Regions from separate parts of the Streptomyces sp. DS1-CR2 genome, predicted to be linked through region 1. Evidence: riboswitches for the same ligand, from Rfam matches in the RefSeq annotation. Region 1 holds a riboswitch; the other holds the start of a gene.
What was found. A riboswitch is a leader RNA that binds a small molecule or an ion and turns the genes downstream of it on or off. The one in region 1 is predicted to bind ZMP and ZTP.
Positions count from the first base shown of each region.

Region 1 (15,161 bases):
AGTTCGCGCACGTCGTCATTGATGTGCAGCCTCTGCCGGTGACGCAGGACGGTACGGGCGACGGCGCGGCGGAGTTCGAGTTCCGGTCGGTCGTCACCGGCGGACGGCTGCCGCGGGACTACGTGCAGGCCGTGGAGGCCGGATGCAGGGACGCCCTGAGCGAGGGCCCCCTCGGCGGCCACCGCGTCACCGGGGTACGGGTCACGCTCACCGACGGGTCCACGCACCCCAAGGACTCCTCCCCGATGGCGTTCCGCACGGCCGGCCGCTTCGCGCTCAGGGCGGCCTTCCGGGCCAGCGCCATGGCCCTCCTCGAACCGGTGGCCGAGGTCACGGCCACCGTGGCCGAGGACGCCGTGGGCGGGGTGCTCGGGGACCTGGCCGCGCGCCGCGGCCAGATCTCCGCCTCCGCGATGCGCGCCGGCACCGCGGTCGTCACGGCGACGGTGCCGCTGGCCGAACTGTTCGGCTACGCGTCCCAGTTGCGCGGCCGGACCCAGGGCCGGGGCACGTTCACCAGCCGGGCGACCGGCTACGCCCCGGTGCCGGATACGGTGACCGACCAGGTGGTTTCGCGGTAGCCACGAGAGCGCAGGCCCCGTCCGTCCGAGGACGGGCGGGGCTGTCCGGCCGTTGCGCGGGCCGAAGTCGAGCCCTTGTGCTGACGGGCCGGACTCGACTCCCAGGGCGTGGCGCCGACGGCCTCCCCGGCTGCGTACCTTCGCCCTGTGCAGCTCATCGAGATATCCGATCTACTCGTGGACCGCGACCCCGGCACGCGCCTCGCCGCCGCGGGTGACCGCAGCGTCACCCGTATCGCAGCCGGGCTGGCGTGCGACGACGACGGGAACCTCGATCCGCTCGCCGTGGACCGCCGGCTCGTCGCCGTCCACACCGAACTCCAGCGGCTCAGCGACGAACTGCGCCTCGGCGACCGCATCGCCGAACTCCTGCGTCCGCTGCTCGCCGTGATCCGCACAGCCGGGCGGACCGACGGTCCGCTGCGGGGTGTCGGGCTGCACGAACTGCACCCCGAGAGCTACGGCTACGACGGCGTGACCCAGTTCGACTTCTATCGCCAGGACGGCGCCCGGCGATAGACAAGAACGCTCGCTCTCACGTGTCGAACTCGCCGTGCCAGGCCCGGTCGAGGAGATAGGTGGGCAGATACGGCGACTTGCTGTCGACCGGGAACTCCGAGTCGAAGGCGAGGCGGTGAAGGTCCACCGCACCGACTCTACGAAGACGTGCGGGAGCCGGTGACAGTCGGGCCCGTGCGTGCGGACCTGGTCGAGCTCGTGTAGGCGAACCGGGGCAGGAAGAACTGTGTGACGGGGCCGACGGCCAGGGCGTACAGCACGGTGCCGAGCCCCACGCCGCCGCCGAGCAACCACCCCGCGGCGAGCACGGCGATCTCGATGAACGTGCGGACCACGCGGATGGTACGCCCGGTCAGGGCGGACGCTCCGGTCATCAGCCCGTCCCGGGGCCCCGGACCGAACCGTGCGCCTACGTAGACGGCGACGGACAGGGCGTTGGCGAATATCCCGGCGAGGAGGAGCCCGACGCGTTCGGGAAGTGGCAGGCCCTCGGGGACGAGCGCGAGCCCGAGGTCGGACGAGAAGGCGATGACGACGATGTTGGCGGCGGTCCCGAAGGTCGGCCGCTGCCGCAGGGGGATCCACAGCAGCAGGACGGACACACCCACGACGGCGGTGAGTGTGCCGAAGCTCAGCGAAGTGTGCTTCTCCAGCCCCTCGTTGAGGACGCTCCAAGGGCTCAGCCCCAGCGCGGAGCGCACCATGACGGCCATGCTGAATCCGTACAGGGCGAGGCCGATGAACAACTGTGGCAAGCGGCGGAGCGGGCGTTCCCTGAAGCGTACGTAGGTGAGTGGGGGAGTGGTGCGGGTGCCGCCACCGGGCTTGCGGGGTGCGGTCGCCGGGTTCCCGCCGCGTCCGGGAGGCGGGGGCGTTGCGCCGGTGTCGTCGCTCTGGGGTGCCGCCTTCTCGGGGTGGTCCGTCATACCCGTGTCGTGCCGCATGTGTGTCTGTCTCCGCCCTGGGTGTCGTATGCCTTCAAGGCCATTGCGGCAACTCTGTAGAGTCATTGGCCCGCATGACATGGCCAATCTGGGGAGAATGGTTTGACTGACGCGAACGCCTTCCTGCCCGTGGACAGGGTGGGCCGCGCGGACCGGACGCTGGGCAGCCGTCAGCTCGCCGCGATGCTTCCTGACACCTCGGGCACGAGACCCGCCTACCGCCACCTCGCGCAGGCGATCAGCGCGCTCATCCTCGACGGACGCATCGCGCTGCATGTCAAACTCCCCGCCGAGCGCGAACTGGCCGCAGCCCTCGCCACCAGCAGGACCACGGTCACCGCCGTGTACGACCTGCTGCGCGAGAGCGGCTACGCGCACAGCCGCCAGGGATCGGGCACGTGGACCGCCCTGCCCGAAGGCCGCACCCCCAGTGGCATCACGCGCCTGCTCGGCACCCCGGACACCGCGATCGACCTGGCCAGAGCCTCGCCCGGGCTGCCCCGGCAGACACTCGTCGATGCCCTCGCGCACATCACCCCACAACTGGCCGAGCAGGCGCACACCCCCGGCTACCACCCGTACGGCCTGCCCGACCTGCGCGCCGCCATCGCCGAGCGCTACACCCGACGCGGTCTCGCCACCCTGCCCGAACAGATCCTTGTGACGTCCGGCGCGCAGCACGCGCTGACACTCGTCCTGGGGCTCCTGAGCAGCCCCGGCGACCGGGTCATGGTCGAGAACCCGTCCTACCCCAACGCCCTTGACGCCCTACGTCGAGCCCGGCTGCGTACCGTGTCCGTCCCCGTGACCGACACCGGCTGGGACATCGAGATCACCGAATCGACCCTTCGCCAGGTCGTGCCCCAACTGGCCTACCTGATCCCCGACTTCCACAATCCGACCGGGTGCCTCATGCCCGAGCAGGAGCGGGCGCGCATCCTGCGCGCGGCGGAGCGCTCCGGGACATGGCTGGTCATCGACGAGACGCTGGCCGACCTCGCGCTCGACGTTCCCGCCCCGCCTCCCTTCGCCTCCCACGCCGCGAAGGGCGGCACCGGCCAGATCATCGCCATCGGCTCGATGAGCAAGACCCACTGGGGCGGCCTGCGCATCGGCTGGCTGCGCGCACCCGCACGGCTCGTCACCGAACTCGCGGGCCAGCGCGTGGCCACCGACATGGGCGGATCGGTCGTCGACCAACTCCTGGCCCTCGCCCTCCTGGACCGGTCGGACGAGCTTCTGCCGCCCCGTCTTGAGCAACTACGGCTACAACGCGCGGCGTTGGCCGACGCGCTGGGCGAGCACATGCCGCACTGGACCTGGCAACTGCCGCCCGGCGGGCTGTCGTTCTGGGTCGACCTGGGCGAACCGGTCGCCTCCGCGCTGTCCGAGCGGGCCCTCGGCAACGGCGTTCGGATCGAGAGCGGCACATACTTCGCCACCGACCCCGGCATCTTCGAGCAGCGGATGCGCATCCCGTACACGACCTCGGCGGACACTCTGCGCGAGGCCGTCCACCGCATGGCGACCGCGCTCGCCGCCGGCCTCCCATCGGCATCAGCCGCGCGCAGACCGCACTGGGTGGTCTGAGCGCCAGCGCCCGAAGGAGATCACTCGATGCCGTCCCCTCAGGCGAGGGGGCGGCCGAGGTCCGCGCCGAGCTGGTGGTACGCGGCGGTGACCGTCTGCGCCAGGAGGACGGCGATGGTCATGGGGCCCACCCCGCCGGGAACGGGAGTGATCAGGCGGGCCCGCTCGGCCGCGGTGTCGAAGTCCACGTCGCCGACGTTGCCCGCGTTGTAGCCGGCGTCGATGACGACCGCGCCGGGCTTGATGTCCTCGCCGCGGATGAGCCGGGGCCGGCCCACCGCCGCCACCACGATGTCCGCCTCCCGCACGAACGCGCTCAGGTCGGCAGTCCGCGAGTGGCAGTACGTCACCGTGGCGTCCCGGGCGAGCAGCAGCATCCCGGCCGGCTTGCCGAGAATCGCGCTCCGTCCCACGACGACTGCGTGCCGGCCCGCGAGATCGACGTCGTACTCGTCGAGGAGCCGCATGATCCCGCCGGGTGTGCAGGAGACGAACCCGGGCAGCCCGAAGGCCATCGCGCCGAACGAGCTCATGGTGACGCCGTCGACGTCCTTCTCCGGAGCGATGGCCTCGAAGGCCGCGCGTTCGTCGATGTGCGGGCCCACGGGGTGCTGGAGCAGGATTCCGTGCACCGACGCGTCCTGTGACAGTTCGCGCAGGGTGGCGACCAGCTCCGCGGTCGTCGTGGTGGCGGGGAGCTGGACGCGCCGCGACTCGATACCGGCCTTGGCGCAGCGGGCCTGCTTCATACGGACGTACGTGACGGAGGCGGGATCCTCGCCCACCAGCACGGTCGCGAGGCAGGGGGCTGAGCCCGTTCGCCTCACCAGCTCCGCCGCCTTGCCCGCGGACTCCTCGACGAGGCGCCGGGCGGGGCCGGTGCCGTCCATGAGGTGGGTTGTCTGTGTCGGGGACATGGTCGCCTCCCAGGCGTCATTGACGACTCGCCCAGGCGCACGGCATACATCGACCCTTTGGTCAGGCCGCTCCCCGGTGGTTCTCCACCTCAGCGCCAGTCACGGCCCGTGTGCCACTGTAACGGCTTCGGCCAGCCGCGCGAGAGCCGCGGCCTCCTCGCTGCCGTCCTCGGCGCTGAACGCATGCACGACCAGGCCCGTCTCGCCGGGAGCTGCCGGTACGTGCAGCGTCTCGAAGTCCAGCGCGCCTGCGCGCGGCGGGGCACGATCTCGGCGCCCGCGATCCTCCTATTTGAACGCGTTCAAATATCTGCGCTAAGGTGATGCCGACACGATGAGGGGGCTCCATGAAGATCGTGATACCCGGCGGCACCGGGCAGGTAGGGACGATCCTGAAGCGTGAACTGGCCGCAGCGGGACACGAAGTCGTCGTCCTCACGCGGCGGCCCGTGCACGACGGCGAAGTCCGGTGGGACGGCGAGACCCTGGGCCCGTGGGCCGAGGTCGTCGACGGCAGCGACGTCGTGATCAACCTCGCCGGACGCAGCGTGAATTGCCGCTACACACAGGCCAACCTCCGGGCCATGATGGATTCGCGCGTGCGGTCCGCCGAGGTCGTCGGCGAGGCCGTCTCCGCCGCCGCGCGACCTCCGAGGGCGTGGCTGCAGATGAGTACGGCCACCGTCTACGCCCACAGCTTCGCCGCACCGAACGACGAGACAACCGGCGTACTCGGCGGCGACGAGGCCGGCGTACCGGGCTACTGGGGGTACAGCGTCGAGATCGCCAAGGCGTGGGAGCGGGCGCAGGAGCGGGCCGACACCCCGCACACCCGCAAGGTCGCCCTGCGCGCCGCGATGGTCATGAGCCCCGATCGCGGCGGCGTCTTCGACGTCCTCCTGCGCCTGGCCAGGCTCGGCCTCGGCGGTCCGGTCGCGGGCGGTGGCCAGTACGTGTCCTGGATCTACGACCGTGACTTCGCCCGAGCGGTCCGGTTCCTGATCGAACGCGACGACCTGGACGGGCCCGTGAACCTCGCCGCCCCCGAGCCGCTCCCGCAGCGTGACTTCATGCGTGCGCTACGCGCGGCCTGGGGCGTTCCGGTGGGTCTTCCCGCGACGAAGTGGATGGCCGAACTCGGCGCGTTCGCCCTCCGCTCGGACACCGAACTCCTGCTGAAGAGCCGCCGCGTGGTCCCGGGCCGGCTACTCGGCGCGGGCTTCTCCTTCGGCCACGCCGCCTGGCCCGATGCCGCCGCCAACCTCGCCCGACGTGTACGCGGTGGGCGTGACGTCACACGGGCCATGGCGGACGGGCTCGTGTGAGGCGGGGCGTCTCCGTCGGGCGACCTGCGTCGTCACCAGGGGAGCGGGCCCTCCGCGGCGACGTACGTGCCGGTCGGGCCGTCGGGGCCCAGCTGGGCCATGCGCACGATGATCTCGGCGCCCTCCTCGACGGTCTGGGTACCGGTGTGGGCGTTCAGGTCCGTCGCGGTGTAGCCGGGCTCGACGGCGTTGATCCGCATGCCGGGGAACGCCTTCGCGTACTGCACGGTGATCATGTTCACCGCCGTCTTCGACGCCGGGTAGGCGACTCCGGGGTACGCGTGGGTCGGCGTACCCGCGTCGGTGACCCGGGTCAGCGAGGCCAGGCCGCTGCTCAGGTTGACCACGACCGGCGCGTCGGACTTCTGCAGCAGGGGCAGGAACGCGTGGGTGACACGTACGACGCCGAAGACGTTCGTCTCGAAGGTCGACCGCATCTCATCGGCGGTCACGTCCGCGGCGCCGATCACGCCGCCGTCCGGGGTCCGGCCCTCGATGCCGGCGTTGTTGATCAGCACGTCCAGGCCGCTGTCAGCCTCGATCGCCTTCGCGGCGGCGTTTACGGACGCGTCGTCCGTGACATCGAGCTGGACCCAGCGGGCGCCGAGCTGCTCGGCGGCGCGGCGGCCGCGCTCGGCGTCGCGGCTGCCCACGTAGACGGTGTGGCCTGCGGCGATGAGTCGACGGGCGGTCTCGAATCCGAGACCCTTGTTGGCTCCGGTGATGAGTGTTTTCGTCATGTCACCAGCGTGCGGCCCCGCACTGCGATCAGCCAGGAGTCCCGTCTTCCTGGGACTGGCGGTACCAGGCGGGTGCCGGGCGGCTCCCAGGCGCGGTCCCGGCGTCCCACGCCCGGCCCCAGGTGTGGTCCCGGGCGTGGTCTCATCGAGTGACGCCTCGACCTCAGCTTTAGGGTGAGGGTTCGGTGATCCTGGGGGTGCGCCTCGTGCGGGGTGCGGCCCGTGTCACCGGCCGCCGAACGTCCTCCGGTAGGCCTCTGGCGGCAGGCCCGTGACGCGGGTGAAGTGTCGCCGGAGCGTGGCGGAGGTCCCCATACCCGTCCGTGCCGCGATCCGCTCGACGGTGTCGTCGCTCGACTCCAGCAGCTCCTGCGCCTCCCGCACGCGCTGGCTCAGCAGCCACCTCAGGGGTGCCGTCCCCGTGACGGCGTGGAAGTGCCGCACCAGGTTGCGGCTGCTCATGCCCGCCTGGCGGGCCATGTCCTCGACGGTGAGCGGCTGGTCGATCCGGGCCAGCACCCAGGGGAGCAGATCGGCGAGCGGGTGGTCGCGCCCGTGCGTCACCGGCGCCGGGATGAACTGCGCCTGGCCGCCGTCCCGATGGGGCGGCGTCACGAGGTGCCGCGCCAGGGCGTTGGCGACCGTCGCCCCGTGGTCCGTGCGCACGATGTGGAGACACAGGTCCATCCCGGCCGCTTTACCGGCGGACGTGAGGACGCTGCCCTCGTCGGTGAACAGCACCTCGGCGTCGACCCTGACACCCGGGTACCGCGCCGCGAGCCTTTCCGTGTGCGCCCAGTGAGTGGTGGCGCGGCGGCCGTCGAGGAGTCCGGCCGCGGCCAGGACGAAGGCGCCGGTGCACAGCGAGGCGATCCGGGCGCCTGCCGCGTGGGCGGTGCGCAGCGCGTCGAGCAGTTCCTGCGGAGGCTCCTGCTCGACGTCGCGCCAGGCCGGGACGATCACCGTCTGCGCATCGGCGACGGCCTCGAGTCCGTGGGTGGTGTCGGCCCGGAGCCAGTCGCCGACGCGGGACCCGGCGGGTCCGCAGGTGGTGAACGAGTACCAAGGCGCGGCCAGGTCGGAATGGTCGGAGCCGAAGACTTCGAGCGCCCCCGCGGCCTCGAAGAGCATCGTGCCTTCGGGAAGCGCCATCGCAACCGAATGCGCAGCGGAACGTGCAACGGAAGGCGCACTGGTAGGCATGTCTGAAACTGTACGCCCCTCGTCATTCCTGCCACTGGCTGGGCGGGCATCGCGCCAGGATCATTGCTGTCGCACCGCACACCACCGCCCTTCGGACACTGGAGCCAACGATGAGCAACACCCTCTCGGGACCCGCCGCGCACCACACCGCCGGGTCGCTCGACGGGCGGCCGGTCGTCGTCTTCGGCGCCTACGGACACACCGGCCGTTTCGTCGTGGCGGAGCTGCTGAGACGGGGAGCGACGCCGGTGCTCGTCGGACGGGACACGGGCAAGCTCGACGCGGTGCGCGACCTCGCTCCCGGCGCGCCCGTGCGTCAGGCGCTCCCCGACGACGCGGCCTCCCTCGACCGGGCCCTCGAAGGAGCGGCGGCGGTCATCAACGCCGCCGGACCGTTCCTCGACACGGCCCGCCCCCTGGTGGAAGCGGCCCTCCGCGCGGGCATCCCCTACCTGGACGTCGGGGCCGAACAGGCCGTCACCGCCGACCTGTTCGACACCTATGGCGACCGCGCAAGGGAGGCCGGGATCGCCGTCGTTCCGTCCCTGGCGTTCTACGGCGGGCTGGGTGACCTCCTCGCCACCGCCGCTCTCGGCGACTGGCCGGACGCGGACGAGATCACGCTCGCGTACGGCCTCGACAGCTGGCACCCGACGCAGGGCACCCGCCGCACCGGCGAGAGTAACGCCGGACGCCATCTCACCTACACCGCAGGCAAGTTGAGCCCCTTCTCGTATGCGCAGGAAGTCTCCCCGTGGACCTTCCCGGAACCGCTCGGCAAGCAGGACACCCTCGTGTTCGCGACGGCCGACCAGGTCACGCTCCCGCGCCACGTACGCACCCCCGAGGTGCGCGCGGTGATGAACCTCGCGCCGCTGCGCGACATCCGCGCGGAGGACACCCCCGAGCCCCTACCCGCCGACGCCGACGGCCGCTCCGCGCAGTCCTTCCTCGTGGAGGCCGTGGTGACCCGCGGCGACGCGACGCGCCGCGCGGTGGCGGGAGGCCGTGACATCTACGCCGTCACGGCGCCGCTCGTCGTGGAGGCCCTCGCGCGCATTCTCCAAGGTGACCGCGTGGTGACCGGCGTGGTCGCGGTCGGCGAAGCGTTCGACGCCCAGAGCTTCCTGCACGCACTCACGCCCGAGCACCTGACGCGCCTCGAGCTGCCGACCGAGCGGAGCTGAGCCCGGAGTTCCGCGCGGGATGGCGTGCCAGGAGCGGGGTGGGAGTACCGTGAGGCTCCTGCGGGCAAGTGTCTCCGGAGTGCGCATCGCCCCAACTAGACGTGTATATACGGGTGTTGACCGTCCGTCGAGTGGTTGGCTTTCGGCCAAGACGGGACCCGTTGAGGTCCGGTCCACTCATGGGTGCAGCGCGCGTCCGCCCGGCCGGATCCGCTGTCGAGCGACCGGCAACCCTGGCCCGGCCGCATCGAACCGGCCATCCCTGCCTGACAGTCGTAATGATCTTGGGTAGGTTCCTCAGGGCTCTCGCCCGCGGGGCGCGTCATCCTCCGGCCCCAAGATCCCGACCAGGCAGGAGCCACTTCATGGGACCGCAACCCGTCGCAATCGACCCGGCCGGTGCCGACGTCCACGCCGAGGCCGCGCGGCTGCGCGCCTCGGGCCCGGCGACGCTCGTCCAGCTCCCCGACGGCCCCGAGGCATGGGCCATTACCAGCCACAGCCTGCTCAAGGACCTGCTGACCGACCCACGTGTGTCCAAGGACCCCAACCTGCACTGGCCCGCGTGGCAGCGCGGCGAGTACCACGAGTCCTGGCTGGCCACCTGGGTCGGCGTGAACAACATGTTCACCGCGTACGGGAGCGACCACCGACGGCTGCGCAAGCTCATCGCACCGGCGTTCACGGCCCGCCGCACCGACGCCATGCTGCCCGCGGTCGAGCGCATCACCGCCGCCCTCCTGGACGAACTCGCCACGGCGCCGCGGGGATCCGTGGTCGACCTCCGCGAGGGCTTCACGCACCGGCTGCCGATGCAGGTCATCTGCGAGCTGTTCGGTATCCCCGAGGGCGACACCCGCGCCGAACTGGCCCGGCTTTCCGAGATCATCATGACCTCCGTCGACCCGCAGGAGGCGGGCGCCGCGTTCGTCGAAATCCAGGCGCTGCTGAAGGGGCTGGCCGCGCTGAAGCGCGAGGAACCTGCGTCGGACCTGACCAGTGTGCTGGTCGCCGCGCGGGACGAGGAGGGTCAGCGGATGACCGAGCAGGAGCTGATAGACACGCTCCTGCTCGTCCTCGTCGCCGGCCACGAGACCACGGTCAACCTCATCGGCAACGCCGTTCACGCCCTGCTCACGCACCCGGAGCAGCTCGAAATGGTCCGTGCGGGCAAGCTCGCCTGGAACGACGTGATCGAGGAGACCCTCCGCTGGGCCCCCAGCGTGGTCAACCTTCCGCTCCGGTTCGCCGTCGAGGACGTCGAGATCCCGGACGGGCCCACCATCCGCAAGGGCGAGCCGATTCTGGCGTCGTTCGCGGCCGCCGGGCGCGATCCGCGGCAGCACGGGGACACCGCCGACCAGTACGACGCACGCCGCCCGAGCGCCGAACACCTCAGCTTCGGCCACGGAGTCCACCGCTGCCTGGGCGCACCTCTGGCCCGTATGGAAGCCGCGATCGCCCTCCCGGCCCTCTTCGACCGCTTCCCCGACCTGGAACTCGCCCTGCCCGCCGAGTCGTTGGAACCGGCCGGCGGCTTCATCGTGGGAGGCCTGAAGGCGATTCCCATGAGGCTGACGAAGGACTGACCCCGGGGCCTCGGATGCGCGCGGCGGCCGGAGCTCCGCAGGCTCAGCCGGCCACCGCGCGCACCGGGACCGAGGACCAGCCGCGCAGCGTGTTGTGCACGAACGGGGTCTTTGGACCGGCGGGTTCCAGGCGTGTGGGCCAGGGCGCGCAGCAGGTCCGCCGACGGCCGGCTCGTGGACCGCGCCGACCGGGGCTTCGCGCCGATCCGTCGCCGCTCGGATGTGTGTCCTGGGAAAGATCCTTCGCCGATGGCGTGGCCAGGAGGGGACGCGGTCGTTGGTCAGCGCATGAACGACCCGCGCAAAAGCATTCCTGCGCCCCGACCGCGTCACGGTACCCCGTTGGGCACGGGCGGGGCCGCCTCGCCGACGCCCATTTACGACGCGCTCGTGCATCAATGGCGCGCCCTGCACCGCGAGGTCCCGCGCCCGCCCACCACACGGCAGGGCTGGGTGCGCGTAGATCCGCAGGACCTGTTCCGCCGTGGTTGAGCCAATCCCACAAGAACCATTGCACAAGAGTTCTTGTGTAAGTAGGGTCGCCCGTATGGCCCCTCCGATCACTGATTCTCGGGTGCTGGCCGCGATGGCCCACCCGGTCCGTCGCCGCCTGCTCGACCTGCTCAAGCTCGACGGCCCTTCCACTGCCAGCGCACTGTCGCAGGCGACGGGCGAAGCCGTCGGCAATGTGAGTCACCACCTCAAGGCGCTGGCCGCCGCGGGGCTGATCGAGGAGGCTCCCGAACTCGCCCGCGACCGCCGGGAACGGTGGTGGCGGCGCACCACGCCGAAGCTCCTGTGGTCCTCCGTCGACTTCGCCGACGACGCGGCGGGGGAGGCCGTCGCGCAGGCCGCCGAGTCCCTCAACCTCGAGCGGCAGATCAACCAGGTGCGCCGCTGGGCCGATCAGCCCCGGTCCGAGCAGCAGCGCTGGCCGCTCGGCCCCTTTGCCGCCGAGGTGTGGCTGCGGATGACCGATGCCGAACTCGCCCAGTTCAAGGACGAGATCGTGGAAGTCATGGACAGGTGGGCCGACCGGGAACTTCCCGACGACGGCCAGGAACGGGAAAAGGTCTTCACCTTCGCCCGTGCCGTACCGGGTCACCCGTAAGCCGCATCCGCAAGGCGCATCCGCAAGCCGGACCCGTAAGGCGCTTCCGCGTACAGCGCATACAGCGCCCGCGACCCGTGCCACCGCAACAGCACACGCAGTCAGTCACGCTCACGAAAGCAGGAGCCATGTCTGTTTGGTTCATCACCGGCGCCTCGCGCGGCCTGGGAGCGGAGATCGCGCGGGAGGCGCTGGCGCGAGGGCATGAGGTCGTCGCCACCGCGCGCGACGCCGAGGCTGTGCGCCGCGCCTTCCCGGACCCGTCCGACGCCCTGCTCGCCGTCGACCTGGACGTCACCGAGGAGGCGACGATACGCACCGCGGTCGATGCCGCGCTCGCGCGCTTCGGCCGCATCGACGTCCTGGTCAACAACGCGGGGCGCGGCCTCCTCGGGGCGGTGGAAGAGGTCTCGGACGCGGCCGTACGCGACGCGTTCGACATCAACGTCTTCGGGGTGCTCGCCACCCTGCGGGCCGTGCTGCCCACGCTCCGGGAACAGCGTTCGGGCCACGTGATCAACATCGGCTCGGTCGGCGGTTTCGCCACCGCTCCCGGCGTCGGCCTGTACGGCGCGACGAAGTTCGCTGTCGAAGCCGTCACCGAGGCCCTCCACGGCGAACTCGCCCCCTTGGGCGTCCACGTCACCGTCGTCGAACCCGGCGGCTTCCGCACCGACTTCCTCGACGCGTCGAGTCTCTACACCGAACCCCACGTGATCGACGACTACGCGCCCACTGCCGGCGCCACCCGCAAGGCCCTCGCGGACGTCAACCACCGCCAGCCCGGAGACCCCGCCAAAGCGGCAGCCGCCGTCGTCGGCCTGGCCGAGACCCCCGAACCCCCGCTCCGCCTCCTGCTCGGCGCCGACGCCGTGGCCCGCGTCGAGGCCAAACTCGACCTCGTCACCCGCGAACTCGACCGGAACCGGGCCCTGGCCATGTCGACGGACCTGGCGTGACATAGGGCGCCCAGGACCCGTTCACCCGCGCCCGGAGAATCCCGGACGGCGTATCTCAGGGCGCCGGGCGACGATCTTGTGCGTACGGTCGGCGATGGGCGCCCTGACAGGACGGCGCACCCGGGCGGCCTCGCGGACCACTTCGCACGTACCGCGAGGCCGCCCATCACCGCCTCCGGCAGGGGAGGGACGCTCGCCAGCAGGTCCCCGATGAGCAGGACTTGCGCCACCCCAGCAGGCTCGTACGCACCCCACGCCACGCCGTCTGCGCTCACGTCTAGGCCACCCTCCGCGCGGAGACCGACGGAAACGCACCCCCCGACTCGGTCCTGCGCGTGCTGACCGAGGCGCAGCGCCTCGCGCCGGCCGTCCGCGAACTGGCCTGGGGCGGCGCTGCCGTGACAGCGACGCCTCGCCGGACCGGATCACTGAGTGTCCGCCTCGCTGCCCACCTGGCGGAGTCCGCCGCCGAGCTCCTCACCGACCCCGGCATCGCCAGGGTCAGGCAGCGCGAGGCCGAGGACTGCGTGCTGCTGTTCCTGCCTCCCCACCCTCGCCGCCGCTGGTGCTCGGCCGCCCACTGTGGCAACCGCGCGCGTGGCTGCTCCTACCAGCGCCACAAATCGTCCACGGCCAACGGATGGGCGGGGCTGGGGAGTTGGGTGCCGGACCCTCGTACCCGAGTGTGTCCATCCGTTCGCGAGGCGTGGTTCCGATCAACCCCTGAGTCTGTGAAACTTGAAGAGTCACGCTCGACGTGGCAGCCCCCGCCGTCCCATCCCCGTGACGGCGGGGGTGCTACGCCGTCACATCGCGGCGAGCGGCGTCGGCGCGTTCACAGACCGAGATCGCTGAGGCCCGGGTGGTCGTCGGGGCGGCGCCCGAGCGGCCAGCGATAGGTGCGCTCGGACTCCTCGATCGGCAGGTCGTTGATGCTCGCGTGGCGGGTGCGCATCAGGCCGTCGTCGTCGAACTCCCAGTTCTCGTTGCCGTACGAACGGAACCAGTGGCCGGAGTCGTCATGCCATTCGTAGGCGAAGCGGACCGCGATGCGGTGGCCGTCGAAGGCCCACAGCTCCTTGATGAGCCGGTAGTCCAGCTCCCGGTTCCACTTGCGCGACAGGAACTCGACGATCGCGTCCCGGCCGGTGATGAACTCCGCGCGATTGCGCCAGCGTGAGTCCTCGCTGTAGGCCAGGGCGACCTTCTGCGGGGAGCGGCTGTTCCAGCCGTCCTCGGCGAGGCGAACCTTCTCGATCGCAGTCTCGCGGGTGAAGGGAGGGAGAGGTGGGCGTGTGGACATGTTGCCTGCCTTCGCATGGTCAACTGGGGCTGTTCCAACAGGAGAACGTAGGCTTTCGGCGCGTAGGCGACCAGGACACGTTCGATCAGTACAGGATCGAGCACGGCCAGCCGGAAGCAGAGGAGGGGCGCATGGCGAAGTCGTACCGTGTCGGACTCGGGACGCGCGCGGTCAACCGGGTGTTCGCGACCATGACCCGGCTGGGGATCGGCAAGGGCTACCGCTACATCCTGACCGTGAGGGGCAGGAAGTCGGGCCGCCCGTACTCCACCCCGGTCGACGTGATGTCGGCGGGCGGTGAGCGCTGGCTCGTCGCCGCGTACGGGGTCAGCGACTGGGTGCGCAACGCGCGCGTCGCCGGCGAGGTCGGCCTGAGCCGCGGCGGCCGGTCGCAGAACCTGCGCGTGGTCGAACTCGGCCCCGAGGAAAGCGTCCCCGTACTGCGGCAGTACCTGCGGGAAGTGCCGGTCACCCGGGCCTACTTCGACGTGACGCTCGATTCGACCGACGAGGAGTTCGCCGCGGAGTCGGCGCGGCACCCGGTGTTCCACCTCGTGTCGTTTGCCTGAATTCGTGTACGACTGTCCGTCCCCGATCGGGGTGTTGCCGGGAGCGGCGTGCGTGACGCGGGAGACGTTGAAAGTACGATCGCCCAATGTCTGATACGACCGAAACCACGCCCGGCTGGCTCACCTCCGACGACCTTGAACTGGCGCGCGCCCGCATGCCGATCCTGTACGTCGAAGCCGTACCGGTGCGAGTCGACAATAATGGTGAAGTCACCCACATCGGACTGCTGTTGCGCATCGGGCGGGACGGGACGGTCAGCCGCTCCTTCGTCTCCGGCCGGGTGCTGCACCATGAACGGGTCCGTGACGCGCTGCTGCGTCATCTGGAGAAGGACCTCGGCCCGGTCGCCCTGCCGCGCGTGCCGGCGTCCCTGCAGCCTTTCACTGTCGCCGAGTACTTCCCGACGCTCGGCGTCACGCCGTTCCACGACCCGCGCCAGCATGCCGTGTCGCTCGCGTACATCGTCCCTGTGAGCGGTGACTGCCGGCCCCGGCAGGACGCGCTCGACCTGGTCTGGTTCACCCCGGAGGAGGCCTCGTCGCAGATGGTCCAGAACGAGATGCCGGGCGGGCACGGCGTCCTCCTGAAGCAGGCCCTCGCGCACGTGGGGGCCCTTTCCTGAA
Region 1 covers NZ_CM147085.1:8,647,678-8,662,838, forward strand. Annotated here, with positions in the region: gene fusA (elongation factor G) at 1-581, shown strand, start outside; gene ACY0PA_RS40435 (hypothetical protein) at 729-1,100, shown strand; gene yczE (membrane protein YczE) at 1,238-2,044, opposite strand; gene yczR (MocR-like transcription factor YczR) at 2,147-3,634, shown strand; gene ACY0PA_RS40450 (bifunctional 5,10-methylenetetrahydrofolate dehydrogenase/5,10-methenyltetrahydrofolate cyclohydrolase) at 3,673-4,551, opposite strand; ZMP/ZTP riboswitch at 4,574-4,664, opposite strand; gene ACY0PA_RS40455 (DUF1731 domain-containing protein) at 4,899-5,876, shown strand; gene ACY0PA_RS40460 (SDR family NAD(P)-dependent oxidoreductase) at 5,909-6,616, opposite strand; gene ACY0PA_RS40465 (helix-turn-helix domain-containing protein) at 6,842-7,768, opposite strand; gene ACY0PA_RS40470 (saccharopine dehydrogenase family protein) at 7,930-9,006, shown strand; gene ACY0PA_RS40475 (cytochrome P450 family protein) at 9,372-10,595, shown strand; gene ACY0PA_RS40480 (winged helix-turn-helix domain-containing protein) at 11,143-11,706, shown strand; gene ACY0PA_RS40485 (oxidoreductase) at 11,835-12,665, shown strand; gene ACY0PA_RS40490 (CGNR zinc finger domain-containing protein) at 13,064-13,564, shown strand; gene ACY0PA_RS40495 (nuclear transport factor 2 family protein) at 13,501-13,968, opposite strand; gene ACY0PA_RS40500 (nitroreductase family deazaflavin-dependent oxidoreductase) at 14,100-14,537, shown strand; gene ACY0PA_RS40505 (NUDIX hydrolase family protein) at 14,624-15,160, shown strand.

Region 2 (15,161 bases), 3.3 Mb from region 1:
GCGCCCCGTGCCGCGCCTGTTCGGAGGCATGCGCCAACGACGTCCCGTCTTCCGCTCTCCCCGCCCCCGCGTCCATCGCGTTCCCCACCCCTTCTCTTCGCTCAGTCCGTTCCGTCATCGCCGAATACCCCCGGCCACCCAATGAGCGCCGAGCCGCGCGGCGACCGCCCCGAGTGCAGCCCCCGCGGCCACGTCCGACGGGTAGTGCACCCCGACGACCATGCGCGAGACGCACATCGCCGCCGCCAAAGGCGGGACGAGCCGCGCCCCCACCGGCCTCAACGCCCCGTACGCCACCGCCGCAGCGGCGGCCGAAGCCGCGTGCGAGCTGGGGAAGGAATGCCGCCCCGCCGTCCGCACAAGTGGTTCCACACCGATCTCCGCGCCCGGCCGCGGCCTCCGGACGACCCGCTTGACCCCCATGCTGGCCAGGTGCGCCGCGGCGGTCAGCGCCGTACCGCGCAGCCACGCCTCTCGCCGCTCCCGGTCGACCGCTGCACCCAGCAGCCCCGCGCCCAGCCAGAGCGCCCCGTGCTCCCCGCTCCAGGACAGTGCGCGCGCGGCCACTGCCACGCGCCGGTCCGTACCGCAGTCGCGCAATGCCGACAGCAATCGGCGGTCCATGTCGTCCACGAGGCTCACTCTGCGGGCCAGAGCCCCCATAACTCAGACAATTTGGTGTGACATCCACTCAATCACCCATTTCGGTGAGAGCTTGGTTCGTTTGGGGCGAAAGCCCTATCTATGGGCGATACGGTCGCATTCATGGCTGCCGATCCCACTCCCCCCGCTGCCCGCACACCCACCGCCGCCCCCGGCGCCACACCCCCCGGCCCAGCCGCCCCAGCCGTGCCTCTCACCCCTGCACCCACGCCTGCGCCCGTCTCCCCGGCCGTCCCAGCACACAGCGCTCCCCCCACCGCTTCGCCTCCCCCCGACGCCGCCCACGACGGTCCCTCCGGCGGTATCTTCGACACCGTCCCCGTGACCGGCTGGGGCCGCACCGCCCCCACCGCCGCCCGCATCGTGCGCCCCCGCTCCTACGCTGAAGCGGCAGCCATGGTCCGTGCGTGCGGGACGCCGGGCCACCGGGGCAACATCGCCCGTGGCCTGGGCCGGGCCTACGGAGACGCGGCACAGAACGCCGGCGGCAGCGTCCTGGACATGACCGGCCTGGACCGCATTCATGCGATCGACGCGTCCGGCGGGACCGTCCTGTGCGACGCGGGCGTCTCGCTGCACCGCCTGATGGAAGTCCTCCTCCCTCTGGGCTGGTTCGTCCCCGTGACCCCCGGAACCCGCTACGTCACGGTCGGCGGCGCGATCGGCGCCGATATCCACGGCAAGAACCACCACGTCTCGGGCTCGTTCTCTCGCCACGTCCTCGCCCTGGAACTGCTCACGGCCGACGGTGAGGTGCGGATCGTCGAGCGCGGCAGCGAGCTCTTCGACGCCACGACCGGCGGCATGGGGCTCACCGGGATCATCCTCACCGTCACCCTCCAACTCCTCTCTGTCGAAACCTCGTTCATGTCGGTCGACACCGAACGTGTCGTTGACCTCGACGACTTGATGGCCCGCCTCACCGAGACCGATCACCTCTACCGCTACTCAGTCGCCTGGATCGACCTCCTGGCCCGCGGCGCCTCGATGGGCCGCTCGGTACTCACACGCGGTGATCACGCCCCGCTGGACGCCGTTCCCGCACGGGCCCGCAAGGCGCCACTGGCATTTCACCCCGGGCAGCTCCCAGCACCGCCCGGATTCGTGCCCGAGGGGCTCCTGGGCCGGAGGACCGTCGGCCTCTTCAACGAGCTCTGGTACCGCAAGGCCCCTACGTCACGCGTCGGCGAGATCCAGAAGCTCTCCTCGTTCTTCCACCCTCTCGACGGCGTACCGCACTGGAATCGCATCTATGGGCGCAGTGGATTCGTCCAGTACCAATTCGTCGTCGGATACGGCCAGGAGGAAGCGCTTCGCCGCATCGTGCAGCGCATCTCCGAGCGGCGGTGCCCCTCCTTCCTGGCAGTCCTCAAGCGCTTCGGCGACGGGGATCCCGGCTGGCTTTCCTTTCCCATGCCCGGCTGGACGCTGGCCCTCGACATTCCCGCGAACCTGCCGGGACTCGGCACGTTCCTCGACGAACTAGATGAGGAGGTGGCCGCGGCGGACGGACGCGTCTACCTCGCCAAGGACGCGCGGCTAAGGCCCGAACTGCTCTCGACGATGTATCCCCGACTCGACGAATTCCGCGCCCTGCGAGCCCAGTTGGACCCGCGAGGCGTGTTTCGCTCGGATCTGTCCCGGCGCCTCGGACTCTGAATGGATCGGGAACGAGTGCCACGACCAGGGCCCTCGCACATCCCGGCAATCGCTCCCCCACATCGCGCGCACGTCGTACTCCCCTCGCCCGGCACGGCCCCTCCGCACCGATTCACCTTTGGTACACCGCTCGGGCCGTCCGGGTTCCCATCCCGCCCCCACCGATTTCAGTCCCGCCTATTTGGAGTTCGGTTCTCATGAAGGACGCCTTCGGCACCCCCCAGTCCCTGCTCGTCCTCGGCGGCACCTCCGAGATCGCCCTCGCCACCGCCCGACGCCTCGTGGCGCGGCGGACCCGAACGGTGTGGCTGGCCGGCCGCCCGTCCCCCGCCCTCGACCGTGCGGCGGCCGAACTCCGCGACATGGGCGCCGACGCCCGTACCGTCGCCTTCGACGCGCTCGACTCCGAAGCCCACGAGGTGACGCTGGGCAAGGTGTTCGCCGAGGGCGACATCGACATGGTGCTGCTGGCGTTCGGGATCCTCGGCGACCAGGCCCGCGACGAGGACGAGCCACTGTCCGCGGTGCGCGTCGCGCAGACCAACTACACCGGCGCGGTATCGGCGGGCCTCATCTGCGCCCGCGCTCTGCAGTCCCAGGGCCACGGCTCGCTGGTGGTGCTCTCGTCGGTCGCGGGTGAGCGGCCGCGCCGGTCCAACTTCATCTACGGGTCGAGCAAGGCCGGTCTGGACGCCTTCGCGCAGGGCCTCGGCGACGCGCTCCACGGCACCGGCGTGCATGTGATGGTCGTGCGCCCCGGCTTCGTACGGTCAAAGATGACGGCGGGCATGACGGAAGCGCCGATGGCCACCACGCCGGAAGCGGTCGCGCAGGCGATCGAGACGGGGCTCAGGCGCCGGTCGGAGACCGTGTGGGTGCCGGGGGCGCTGCGCATGGTGATGTCGGCGCTGAGGCATGTTCCGCGTCCGGTGTTCCGGCGCCTGCCGATGTAAGCCGCGTCGGACAGCGGACGGACGACTCGCTTCGCCTCAGCGAGCCGGCTGTCGGCCCCGCTTCGAACGGTCGGGACCCTGCGCGGGCACGGCCGGGCCGCCGAAGGGGAACTCGCGCAGCTTGCGCCAGATACCGTCGGCGCCCTGCTCGTACAGCGCGAATCCGGTGCACTGCCAGGCCGCCTCATATCCGGCGAGGTCCTCGTATGCCCGGTCCATCGCTTCCTCCGCGATGCCGTGCGCCACCGTGACGTGCGGGTGATAGGGAAACTGCAGCTCGCGCGCGACCGGACCCGACGCGTCACGTACCTGCTTCTGCAGCCATGTGCAGGCCTCGGCGCCCTCCGCGACCTGTACGAACACAACAGGAGACAGCGGACGGAAGGTTCCCGTCCCCGCGAGCCGCATCGCGAAGTTCCGCCCCGCGGCGGCGACCTCCTCGAGATGGGCCTCGATCGAAGGCAGCGACCCGTCCTCAACCTGGGTCGGCGGGAGCAGAGTGACGTGCGTGGGGATGCCGTGCGCCGCGGGGTCACCGAAGCCCGTGCGCCGCTCCTGGAGCTGGCTGCCGTGTGGCTCCGGGACCGCGATCGAAACGCCGATCGTTACGGTCCCCACGTCGTACTCCTGTCGTCGTGCGGTGGGCGGGTGGCGGTAAGGCCGTTCAGGCCGGGCTGGGGCTCAGTGCTTCGCGGGCAGCAGCCCGACCTTGTCGTATGCCTGGGCGAGGGTTTCGGCGGCGACAGCACGCGCCTTCTCCGCGCCCTTGGCCAGGATCGAGTCGAGCGTCTCCGGGTCGTCCAGGTACTCCTGGGTACGGGTCCGGAACGGTGTCACGAAGTCCACCATGACCTCTGCCAGGTCCGTCTTGAGCGCACCGTACATCTTGCCCTCGTAGTTCTGCTCCAGTTCCGGGATACCTGTGCCGGTGAGGGTGGAGTAGATGGCGAGGAGGTTGCTGACGCCCGGCTTGTTCTCCGGGTCGAACCGGATCACGGTGTCGGTGTCGGTGACCGCGCTCTTGACCTTCTTGGCGGTGATCTTCGGCTCGTCGAGAAGGTTGACGAGCCCCTTCGGCGTCGACGCCGACTTGCTCATCTTGATCGACGGGTCCTGGAGGTCGTAGATCTTCGCCGTCTCCTTGAGGATGTACGGCGCCGGGACCGTGAAGGTCTCACCGAAGCGGCCGTTGAAGCGCTCGGCGAGGTCGCGCGTCAGCTCGATGTGCTGACGCTGGTCCTCTCCTACAGGCACCTGGTCGGCCTGGTAGAGCAGGATGTCCGCGACCTGGAGGATCGGGTACGTGAAGAGGCCGACGGTCGCGCGGTCGGCGCCCTGCCTGGCGGACTTGTCCTTGAACTGCGTCATGCGGGAGGCCTCGCCGAAGCCCGTCAGACAGTTCATGACCCAGCTGAGCTGCGCGTGCTCGGGGACGTGGCTCTGCACGAACAGCGTGCAGCGGTCCGGGTCCAGGCCGGCGGCGAGGAGCTGCGCCGCGGCGAGCCGGGTGTTGGCCCGGAGTTCCTTCGGGTCCTGCGGCACGGTGATCGCGTGCAGGTCCACAACCATGTAGAACGCGTCGTGAGACTCCTGCAGCGCCACCCACTGGCGGACCGCGCCGAGGTAGTTGCCGAGGTGGAACGAGCCTGCGGTGGGCTGGATTCCGGAGAGCACGCGTGGACGATCAGAGGCCATGCTCCTCATTGTCTCAGGTGTCTCTCATTGGTTGGAAACAGGTGGGCGACGGGTCCACGACAAGTGCCGAAAGCCTGTACGGAGAGCCGTCGCCCACCCTGCCCGGCGTGTCGCCGGGATCTGGCTCCGAGATCTCCCTTCGGACCTGCCTGCGGAGCGAGTTCGGAAAAACCTGTGCGACGGGTGGGAACCGATGCGCGGGGTGCGGTGTATCAACGATGTGAGGACACAGGGGGAGGTCCTGGAGGGGGGCCGCGTCGTCGACGACGAGCGTGCGGTGGTCGCTCGCGTGCGCGCCGGAGATGTGGAGGCGTACGCGGCGTTGGTGCGCGCCTTCACCGGGCTGGCGCTCCGGGCGGCCCGGGCCCTCGGGGCGGGCGCGGACGCGGAGGACGTGGTGCAGCAGGCCTTTTTCAAGGCCTACTGCGCCCTGGGACAGTTTCGGGACGACTCGTCGTTCAAGCCGTGGCTGCTCGCGATCGTCGCCAATGAGACGAGGAACACAGTGCGCTCGGCGGTGCGACAGCGTTCGGTCGTGGGGCGGGAAGCGACGTTGATAGAGGCCGAGCCGCTGATACCGGAGACCACGGATCCGGCGGTCGCGGCCGTCCACGACGAGCGACGGACGGCATTGCTCGCCGCGCTCGAGGAGCTGAGCGAGGAGCATCGGCTGGTCGTCACGTACCGGTATCTGCTGGAGATGGACGAAGCGGAGACGGCCGAGGCGCTCGGCTGGCCGCGCGGCACAGTGAAGTCGAGGCTCAGCCGCGCGCTGCGGAAGCTGAAGCGGATTCTTCCGGCCGAGCTGGACCCGCGGGAGGGAGGTGATGAGCATGAGTGAGCCGCGCCACGAGGACGACGGGAGCCACGGCCCCGGCAAGGAGCCCGGGCCCCGCGCGGGTCGTGGGCTGCCGGATGAGCTGCGGGCGCTGGGCAGGTCCCTGGACGGTCTGGGCCCAGGCGGCGAGTCGATGGCCGAGCGGGTACTGGCGCAGATACTCGCCGAGTCGGTTCCGGCGCCGGTGGCCGAGCCGGGGGCGGCCCCTGCCCGGGTGCGACTGGCGCGCCGCTGGATACGGAAGCGGTGGCGGATGCTCACTGCGGGGATGTGCGGAGTGCTGACCGTGCTCGTGCTCACGCCTCCGGTGCGGGCCGCGGTCGCCGACTGGTTCGGCTTCGGCGGGGTGGAGGTCCGGTACGACCCCTCGGCCCTGCCGTCGTCCGGTGCTCATGTCCCCGGGTGCGGTACGTCGCTCTCGCTGGGTGAGGCCCGACGAGAAGCCGGATTCGAACCCCTGGTGCCGGACGAGCTGGGGATGCCGGACGCCGTCACGGTGACGCGGGAACCGAAATCGCGATTCTTGATCACGCTGTGCTGGCGCGAGGACGGGCACACGATCCGACTCGACGAGTACCCGGCCCAGCTCGACATCGGGTACACGAAATCGGTGCGTATGCAGCCGCGCTGGGTCGACCTCGGCCCGGATACGGGGCTGTGGTTTGCCCAGCCCCATCTGCTCAGTTTCTGGATGCTCGACGGCAATGGCGACCGGTGGACCCGCTCGGAACGCACCGCGGGCCCGACGCTCCTGTGGACCCGTCGGCAGCAGGTGACCCTCCGCCTGGAGGGAATCGACTCCCAGCAGCGGGCGATGGAGATCGCACGGTCGACACGGAAGCCGGACGCCGTCCGCTGATGTCCGCGGGCTGAGCCGGCGGGCTCCCGCACACCAGAGAACTCACGCGCCAAAGTTGGGAACCCGGTCAGGTCGAGCGGTGTACCAGAAGTGAATCGGCACGGGCGGGCCGCGCCGGGACCAGCTGGGGGAACGGGGAACGCATGCGAACACTACGAAGGCTGGCCGCGCTGACGGTGGCACTGACGGCGGCACTCGCCGCGATGCTGCTGAGCGCGTCAGGGGCGTCGGCCGGCGGACCGACGAGCGTTCTGGTGGTGTCGCCCGAGAGCGGCCAGAGCGCGTCGCTCTACTTCAGTGACCAGAAGTACGGGCCGCTGGAAAGCCTCCTGGGCGAGCCGGACCTGGGCCGACGGGAGGAGCCTCCCGGCTTGGGTATAGGCGCGGGACGTCAGCTCAATGTCACCTGGCTGGTGCACGACGTGCTGCCGTGGCGGGTCGACCGGGTCTATCCGGACTCGCCGGGCACGAAGGACGTCTGGATACACACAGCGACGCACGTGCCGGACTCCTACAACGGGTACTGGCACAAGGCGCAGAAGCCGGCGGAGCTGCGCGCGCTGCTGAAGGACCTCGGAGTCATGGGCAAGCGGTCCCAAAAGGGCGGGAGCCCGATTTTCCCGGCACCGTGGCAGTCGCCCGACCGGTCGAAGGAAGCGCTCGGTAAAGCTCCGGCTCCGGCAGCCGACAGTCGCGATGCTGGGCAGTCCACAGGCGCGCGGGCCTCAGCAGCCCGGGCGGGCGAGGGGACGGACTGGTGGTGGGCGATACCGGGGCTGGCGGCGGGTGCCGCGCTGGCTCTGGTACTGCGGCCGCAGGCCGGCAGGCTGCCGCGTCGTCGCGGGACGGGCGAGACCCCGCCGGACACCGGACCACGGCAGCAGCTGGTCGACTCCTGAGAGTCGCCCTTCAGCTCTCACGGCTGCGAGTACGCACTGACCGGCCCGTGGGTGCGGCTGGTGACGGGCCGGTCAGGAGATCACAGGGTTAGCAGGGTTAGGAGGTCAAGCGATCAGGTGAGGTCGACTTCCGGGTAGAGCGGGAAGCCGCTCAGCAGGTCGGACGCTCGCGTGGAGACCTCGTCGGAGACCTTCTCGTCCAGGATGTGCTGGGCCTTGGAAGGCGCACCCTTGCTGGTGGTGCCCGGTTCGGCGGCGGTGAGCACGCGGTCGATGAGGCCGGCGACCTCGTCCATCTCTGCGATGCCCAGGCCGCGGGTGGTCAGAGCGGGGGTGCCGATGCGGATGCCGGACGTGTACCAGGCCCCGTTGGGGTCGGAGGGGATGGAGTTGCGGTTGGTGACGATGCCGGAGTCGAGGAGCGCGTTCTCGGCCTGGCGGCCGGTGACCCCGTAGGAGGTGGCGACATCGATGAGGTTGAGGTGGTTGTCCGTGCCGCCCGTGACGAGGGTGGCGCCGCGGCGGGTCAGGCCCTCTGCGAGGGCGCGGGCGTTGTCGACGACGGACTGGGCGTAGTCGCGGAACTCGGGGCGGCGGGCCTCGGCCAGGGCCACGGCCTTGGCGGCCATGACGTGGGGCAGCGGACCTCCGAGGACCATCGGGCAGCCGCGGTCGACCTGGTCGGCGAGCGAGTCGTCACAGAGCACCATGCCGCCGCGCGGGCCGCGCAGCGACTTGTGCGTCGTGGTGGTGACGATCTGGGCGTGCGGCACCGGGTCGAAGTCGCCGGTGAGGACCTTGCCGGCGACGAGGCCCGCGAAGTGCGCCATGTCGACCATGAGGGTCGCCCCGACCTCGTCGGCGATCTCGCGCATGATGCGGAAGTTCACGAGGCGGGGGTACGCGGAGTAGCCGGCGATGATGATCAGCGGCTTGAAGTCGCGGGCGGTGGCGCGCAGGGCTTCGTAGTCGACGAGGCCGGTCTGCGGGTCGGTGCCATAGCTGCGCTGGTCGAACATCTTGCCGGAGATGTTGGGGCGGAAGCCGTGGGTGAGGTGGCCACCGGCGTCGAGGGACATGCCGAGCATGCGCTGGTTGCCGAAGGCCTGACGGAGCTCGGCCCAGTCGGCGTCGGAGAGGTCGTTCACGTTGCGGACGCCGGCCAGTTCCAGGGCGGGGGCCTCGACGCGCTGGGCGAGGACGGCCCAGAAGGCGACGAGGTTGGCGTCGATACCGGAGTGCGGCTGGACATAGGCATGGCGGGCGCCGAAGAGCTCGCGGGCGTGTTCGGCGGCGAGGGCCTCGACGGTGTCGACGTTGCGGCAGCCGGCGTAGAAACGGCGGCCGACGGTGCCCTCGGCGTACTTGTCGCTGAACCAGTTGCCCATCGCGAGGAGGGTTGCCGGGGAGGCGTAGTTCTCGCTGGCGATCAGCTTGAGCATCTCGCGCTGGTCGGCGATTTCCTGGCCGATGGCGTCTGCCACGCGGGGCTCGACCGCGCGGATCACGTCGAGGGCGCTGCGGAACGCTACGGATTCGGTGGAGAGGGTGGGCTCTGACATGACGGACCTCCGGACGGATGGGACCTCCACTGCCCGAGCGAAGTCGAGAGCGGGAGGTTCACGGGTCGGCCCAGGCGCACGGCACACAGTTCACAGGCCGCTCCCCGATGGTCGGTCCCATCCCAGCGCGCCAGTCACGGCCCTGCGGGCCACCCTACCGGGCGCGCCGGGAGGCGAGGTGTCCCGGTCCACGATGCGAGCGACGATAGGAAGGGGCCACAGGCCCACGTCTTCGCGTCATAAGAGCCGTAAGAACGGAGATCCCGTGACTGCTGTGACTCCTCCGAATGCCGTAACGGAAACCTTCATCACCGCGTCCGAAGCGCACAGTGCGCACAACTACCATCCGCTGCCCGTTGTGGTCGCCACGGCGGAGGGGGCGTGGATGACGGATGTCGAGGGGCGCCGGTACCTCGACATGCTCGCGGGCTACTCGGCTCTCAACTTCGGCCATGGGAACCGGCGGCTCATCGAGGCCGCCAAGGCGCAGATGGAGCGGGTGACGCTGACGTCCCGCGCCTTCTACCACGACCGGTTCGCCGAGTTCTGCACCCAGCTCGCGGAGCTGTGCGGCATGGACATGGTGCTGCCGATGAACACAGGGGCGGAGGCAGTGGAGACCGCCGTGAAGACGGCGAGAAAGTGGGGGTACCAGGTCAAGGGGGTGCTCGACGGCAGGGCGAAGATCATCGTGGCGGGCAACAACTTCCACGGGCGCACCACGACCATCGTCAGCTTCTCCACGGACCTGGAGGCGCGCGCGGACTTCGGTCCCTATACGCCGGGCTTCGAGATCGTGCCGTACGGCGATCTGACGGCACTGCGCGGCGCTGTCACCGAGAACACCGTCGCGGTGCTGCTCGAACCGATCCAGGGCGAGGCCGGTGTCCTCGTACCACCGGCCGGATACCTGTCGGCGGTAAGGGAGTTGACCCGCGAGCGGAACGTGCTGTTCATCGCCGACGAGATCCAGTCGGGGCTCGGGCGGACCGGGCGGACATTCGCCTGTGAGCACGAGGGCGTGGTGCCCGACATGTACGTACTGGGCAAGGCGCTCGGCGGTGGGGTCGTGCCGGTGTCGGCGGTGGTGTCCAGCAGCGAGGTGCTGGGGGTGTTCAAGCCGGGTGAGCACGGGTCGACGTTCGGCGGGAACCCGCTGGCCTGTGCGGTGGCGCTCGAGGTCATCGCGATGCTGCGCACCGGGGAGTTCCAGCAGCGGGCGGCGGAGCTGGGCGAGCACCTGCACGCGGAGCTCAGGCTACTGGTGGGCACGGGCAAGGTGACGCAGGTGCGGGGACGCGGGCTGTGGGCGGGGGTCGACATCGATCCGTCGTACGGAACGGGGAGGGAGATCTCGGAGAAGTTGATGGACAAGGGCGTCCTGGTCAAGGACACCCATGGGAGCACGATCCGGCTCGCTCCCCCTCTGGTCATCAGCAAGGAGGACCTGGACTGGGGGCTCGACCAGCTTCGGGCGGTCCTGACGGTCTGACGGTGGTGCGCCTCTGGCAGGGGCCGCCGGCTCGTGGTCCGGCCGTTCACGGGAGCGCCCCCGGAGGGTGGGCCGCCCGCGGACCGGCTGGTGCGGGGCACCCTCTACAGTCGCTTTGTGCTTCTTGGAATGGTTTGCGCGCTCGGGGCTGCGGTCTGTTTCGGTACGGCTTCCGTGTTGCAGGCGATGGCCGCGCGGGCCGCGGAGCCGGGGTCGGGGTCCGGCGTCGACGCCGCATTGTTGCTGCGGGCGCTGCGGCAGTGGCGTTATGTCGCCGGGCTGGGACTCGACCTCCTCGGGTTCGTGTTGCAGGTCGCGGCGCTGCGGTCCATTCCGATCTATGCCGTCGGCGCGGCGCTCGCCGCGAGTCTGGCGGTGACGGCGGTAGTTGCCTCGCGGCTGCTGGATGTGCGGTTGAGCGGTGTTGAGTGGGGCGCCGTCGGAGTAGTGGTGGCGGGGCTTGCGATGTTGGGGCTGGCGTCGGGGACGGAGGGAGACAAGGCCGGTTCGGACGCGTTGCGGTACGCGATGTTGGGGACAGCGCTGGGCGTGTTGTTGATCGGGGCGGTGGCCGGGCAGCTTCCTGGGAAGGGGCGGGCGCTCGCGCTGGGGCTCGGTTCGGGGTTCGGGTTCGGGGTGGTGGAGGTGTCGGTGCGGCTCATCGACGATGTGTCGCCCGGCGCGTTGCTGAGCAATCCGGCGACGTATGCGCTGCTGCTCGGTGGGGGTGCGGCGTTTCTGTTGCTGACCTCGGCGTTGCAGAGGGGGTCGGTGACCACGGCCACTGCGGGGATGGTCGTGGGCGAGACGGTGGGGCCGGCGCTCGTCGGGGTGATCTGGCTCGGGGATCGCACGCGCGAGGGGCTGGCCTGGCTGGCGGCTCTCGGGTTCGTGGTGGCCGTGGCGGGGGCGCTGGCGCTGGCGCGCTTCGGGGAGGCGCCGGTGGGGGACGCGCCCGCGCCGGCCCGGGTCTGACCCGAATCCCACCCGACCCGAACCTGTTCTGACCCGACCCGACCGGATCCTGAGCTGCCCCCGCCCCGACCCGCCCCCCTTGGCCGCCCGACCCGAACCCGGGCCGCGCAACCCGAGACGCGCAACCCGAGACGCGCAACCCGGGCCGTCCACTGCCTGATGCCCGCCCCTAAGGCAGCACCCGGCACAACGCCTCGAGCGCGCTGGTCCAGGCGTGGTCCGGTGGGGTTCCGTAGCCGACCACCAGGGCGTCCAGGCGTGGTGCGGCGGGGGCCGCTTCGTGACGGAACCTGGAGAGGCCGGCAACTCCGAGGCGCTGCCAGGCGGCGGCGCGGACCACGGACTGTTCGGTGCCGGGCGGGAGTTGGAGGACGGCGTGCAGTCCGGCGGCGATTCCGGTGACGCGGACGTCGGGGGCGCGTTCGGCGAGGGCGGCGACGAGCTGATCGCGGCGGCGGCGGTAGCGCAGGCGGGCGCCGCGGACATGGCGGTCGTAGGCGCCCGAGTCGATGAACTCCGCGAGGGTCAGCTGGTCGAGGACGCCGCATGACCAGTCGACGACGCCCTTCGCCTCGATCACCTCCCCAGTGACGGAGGGCGGCAGCACCAGCCAGCCGAGGCGCAGACCGGGTGCGAGGGATTTGCTGGCCGTGCCGAAGTAGACGACGCGGTCGGGGTCGAGGCCCTGGAGGGCGCCGACGGGCTGACGGTCATAGCGGAACTCGCCGTCGTAGTCGTCCTCCAGGATCAGTCCGCCGGTGCGGCGAGCCCAGTCGACAACAGCGGTCCGGCGGTCGGGGTGCAGGGCCCCGCCCACCGGGAACTGATGGGCGGGGGTCAGGAGGACGGCGCCCACATCCGGTTCGCCGGTCGCCAACTCATCTGTGCAGGTGCCGAGTTGATCGAGGGGAAGGGGATGGGTGCGCAGGCCTGACCGCGTCAGGATGCCCCAGTGGACGTCGAGCCCGTATGTCTCCACGGCCACGTCGCGCACACCCCTGTTGCGCAGCACCTCGCCGAGCAGCATCAGGCCGTGGACGAAGCCGGAGCAGATCACGATGCGGTCCGGGTCGGCGTGGACGCCGCGGGCGCGGGCGAGGTAGCCGGCGAGAGCGGTGCGCAGTTCGATGCGGCCGCGGGCATCGCCGTAGCCGAGGGCGTCGTTCGGGGCGGCGTTGAGGGCGCGGCGCGAGGCCTTGAGCCATTCGGCGCGCGGGAACGAGGAGAGGTCGGGGGTGCCGGGTTGCAGGTCGTGGTGGAGTCCGGCAGGAGCGCGTCGGCGCCGGGTCGAGGCCGGCCGGGGCGCCTCGACCGGCCGCTGTGCGACGCACGTCCCCGAGCCCTGGCGCGCGGTGAGCCAGCCCTCGGCGACGAGGTCGGCGTAGGCGTCGGCGACCGTGTTGCGGGCGATGCCCAGATCGGCGGCGAGTGTGCGGGACGAAGGGAGGCGGACGCCTGGGGCGAGGCGTCCGCCGCGTACGGCGTCACGGAGCGCGTCGGTCAGGCCTTTGCGCAGGCCGGAGCCGGTCGGCTCGACGTGCAGATCGATACCGAGCGCCTGGCCGGAGGGCGAAGTGGCCCAGGATTTCACCATGGAAATGGACCATACCCGTGGGCTACTCCGTTCGTAGGGTCAATGTCATGACGACGAATGAGAACACCACCGACAGCACCGGCCCGGCCACCGACGCCGGCCGGACCACCAAGGAGTACGTCCACGAGCACGCGCCCCGGCTGACCTGGGCCAAGCACGCTCCGGAGGTCTACAAGGCCCTGATCCGGCTCGACGCGGAGGCCCGTAAGGGCGTCGACCCGGTGACGCTGGAGCTGGTCAAGATCCGTGCTTCGCAGCTCAACCACTGCGCGTTCTGCCTCGACATGCACTCCAAGGACGCGCTCGCCGCGGGCGAGAGCGTCGAGCGGATCATCCAGCTGGCCGCTTGGGAGGAGTCGCAGCACTTCTACACGCCGAGGGAGATCGCGGCGATCGAGCTGACCGAGGCGATCACCGTGCTCACCGACGGGTTCGTGCCGGACGAGACGTACGAGAAGGCGGCGAAGCTGTACGACGAGAAGGAGCTGACGCAGCTGATCGCCGCGATCACGGTGATCAACGCGTGGAACCGGTTCGGTGTGTCGACGCGGATGGCGCCCGGGCACTACACCGCGGGCGACTTCAAGTGACAGCCCGTACGACGCACTTGGACATGGGTGTGCGCGACGCGATGATCGCGCTCGGCGCCGCCGCGAAGAAGGGGCTCGGCGACCCCGTTCTCGCCGAGCTGGTGATGATTCGGGCCTCGCAGATCAACGAGTGCGCGTTCTGCCTGGACATGCACGTGGACCTCGCCGTCGAGAAGAACGGCGAGAGTGCAGTTGGGGTATCCCCTGCTCGAGCGAGGTCGAGAGCTTGGGGAAGGATCGCGCTGCTCAATGCCTGGGCGGAGGCCCCCGAGCACTTCACCGAGCGCGAGCAGGCGGCGCTCGCGCTGACCGAAGCCGTCACCGTCCTCACCGACGGCTTCGTACCGGACGAGACGTACGAGGCGGCGGCCAAGCACTTCGGCGAGGCCGAGCTCGCCCATCTCCTCGGCGTGATCACCGTCATCAACAGCTGGAACCGGCTCATGGTGAGCCGCCGGATCGTGCCCGGCGGACCGCAGTGGTGACGTGCCGCCCATGCCCCCACCCGTAGAAGCCCGCGCACAGGCGTGCCGGGTGCCCCCGTCAGGAAAGGCACCCGGCACGCGCGCGGGGAGGAGCCCTACGGCTACTTCGGCAGCCAGGACCGCCAAGTCGACTCGTGCTCGTCGATCCACTTCTTCGCCGCCTCGTCCGGCGACAGCTTCTGATCGGCGATGAGCAGAGAGACCTCGTTCTGGTCCTCGGTCGTCCACTTGAAGTTCTTCAGGAAGGCGGCCGCCTTGCCGCCGCTCTTCGAGAAGTCCGCGTTGAGGTACTTCTGCAGCGGCGTCTTCGGATAGGCGCAGGCCACCTTCTTCGGGTCGGCGTCGCAGCCCTCCTTGTACGCGGGCAGCTTCACCTCCGTCATCGGCACCTTCTTGAACAGCCACTGCGGCTGGTACCAGTACGTCAGGAACGGCTTCTTGGCCTTGGCGAACTGCTTGATCTGGGTGATCTGAGCCGCCTCGGAACCGGAGAACACGACCTGGTACTTCAGCTTCAGGTTGTTGACCAGCGCCTTGTCGTTGGTGACGTACGACGGAGAGCCGTCGAGGAGCTGGCCCTTGCCGCCGCTCTCGGCGGTGCGCAGCTGGGACGCGTACTTGTTGAGGTTCTTCCAGTTCGTGACGTCCGGGTGCTGCTTGGCGAAGTACGTGGGGACGAACCAGCCGATGTGCCCGGTGACGCCGAGGTCGCCGCCGTTCACGATCGTCTTCTTGTCCTTGACGTACCGCTGCTCCTGGTCGGGGTGGCCCCAGTCCTCCATGATCGCGTCGACGCGGCCCTGGCTGAGCGCGTCCCACGCGGGGACCTCGTCGACCTGGACGGTGTCGACGCGGTAACCGAGCTCGTGCTTGAGCAGGTACTGGGCCACCGCGATG
Region 2 covers NZ_CM147085.1:5,380,476-5,395,636, reverse strand. Annotated here, with positions in the region: gene ACY0PA_RS25930 (decaprenyl-phosphate phosphoribosyltransferase) at 1-76, opposite strand, end outside; gene ACY0PA_RS25925 (phosphatase PAP2 family protein) at 115-663, opposite strand; gene ACY0PA_RS25920 (FAD-binding protein) at 766-2,322, shown strand; gene ACY0PA_RS25915 (decaprenylphospho-beta-D-erythro-pentofuranosid-2-ulose 2-reductase) at 2,520-3,275, shown strand; gene ACY0PA_RS25910 (2'-5' RNA ligase family protein) at 3,312-3,893, opposite strand; gene trpS (tryptophan--tRNA ligase) at 3,957-4,970, opposite strand; gene ACY0PA_RS25900 (RNA polymerase sigma factor) at 5,164-5,811, shown strand; gene ACY0PA_RS25895 (hypothetical protein) at 5,804-6,667, shown strand; gene ACY0PA_RS25890 (hypothetical protein) at 6,811-7,566, shown strand; gene ACY0PA_RS25885 (glycine hydroxymethyltransferase) at 7,680-9,128, opposite strand; ZMP/ZTP riboswitch at 9,190-9,276, opposite strand; gene rocD (ornithine--oxo-acid transaminase) at 9,322-10,620, shown strand; gene ACY0PA_RS25875 (DMT family protein) at 10,750-11,595, shown strand; gene pdxR (MocR-like pyridoxine biosynthesis transcription factor PdxR) at 11,765-13,189, opposite strand; gene ACY0PA_RS25865 (carboxymuconolactone decarboxylase family protein) at 13,237-13,779, shown strand; gene ACY0PA_RS25860 (carboxymuconolactone decarboxylase family protein) at 13,776-14,264, shown strand; gene ACY0PA_RS25855 (ABC transporter substrate-binding protein) at 14,366-15,161, opposite strand, start outside.
Region 2: linked by a shared signal. The riboswitch ahead of ACY0PA_RS25885 (glycine hydroxymethyltransferase) and the one ahead of ACY0PA_RS40450 (bifunctional 5,10-methylenetetrahydrofolate dehydrogenase/5,10-methenyltetrahydrofolate cyclohydrolase) in region 1 are both predicted to bind ZMP and ZTP.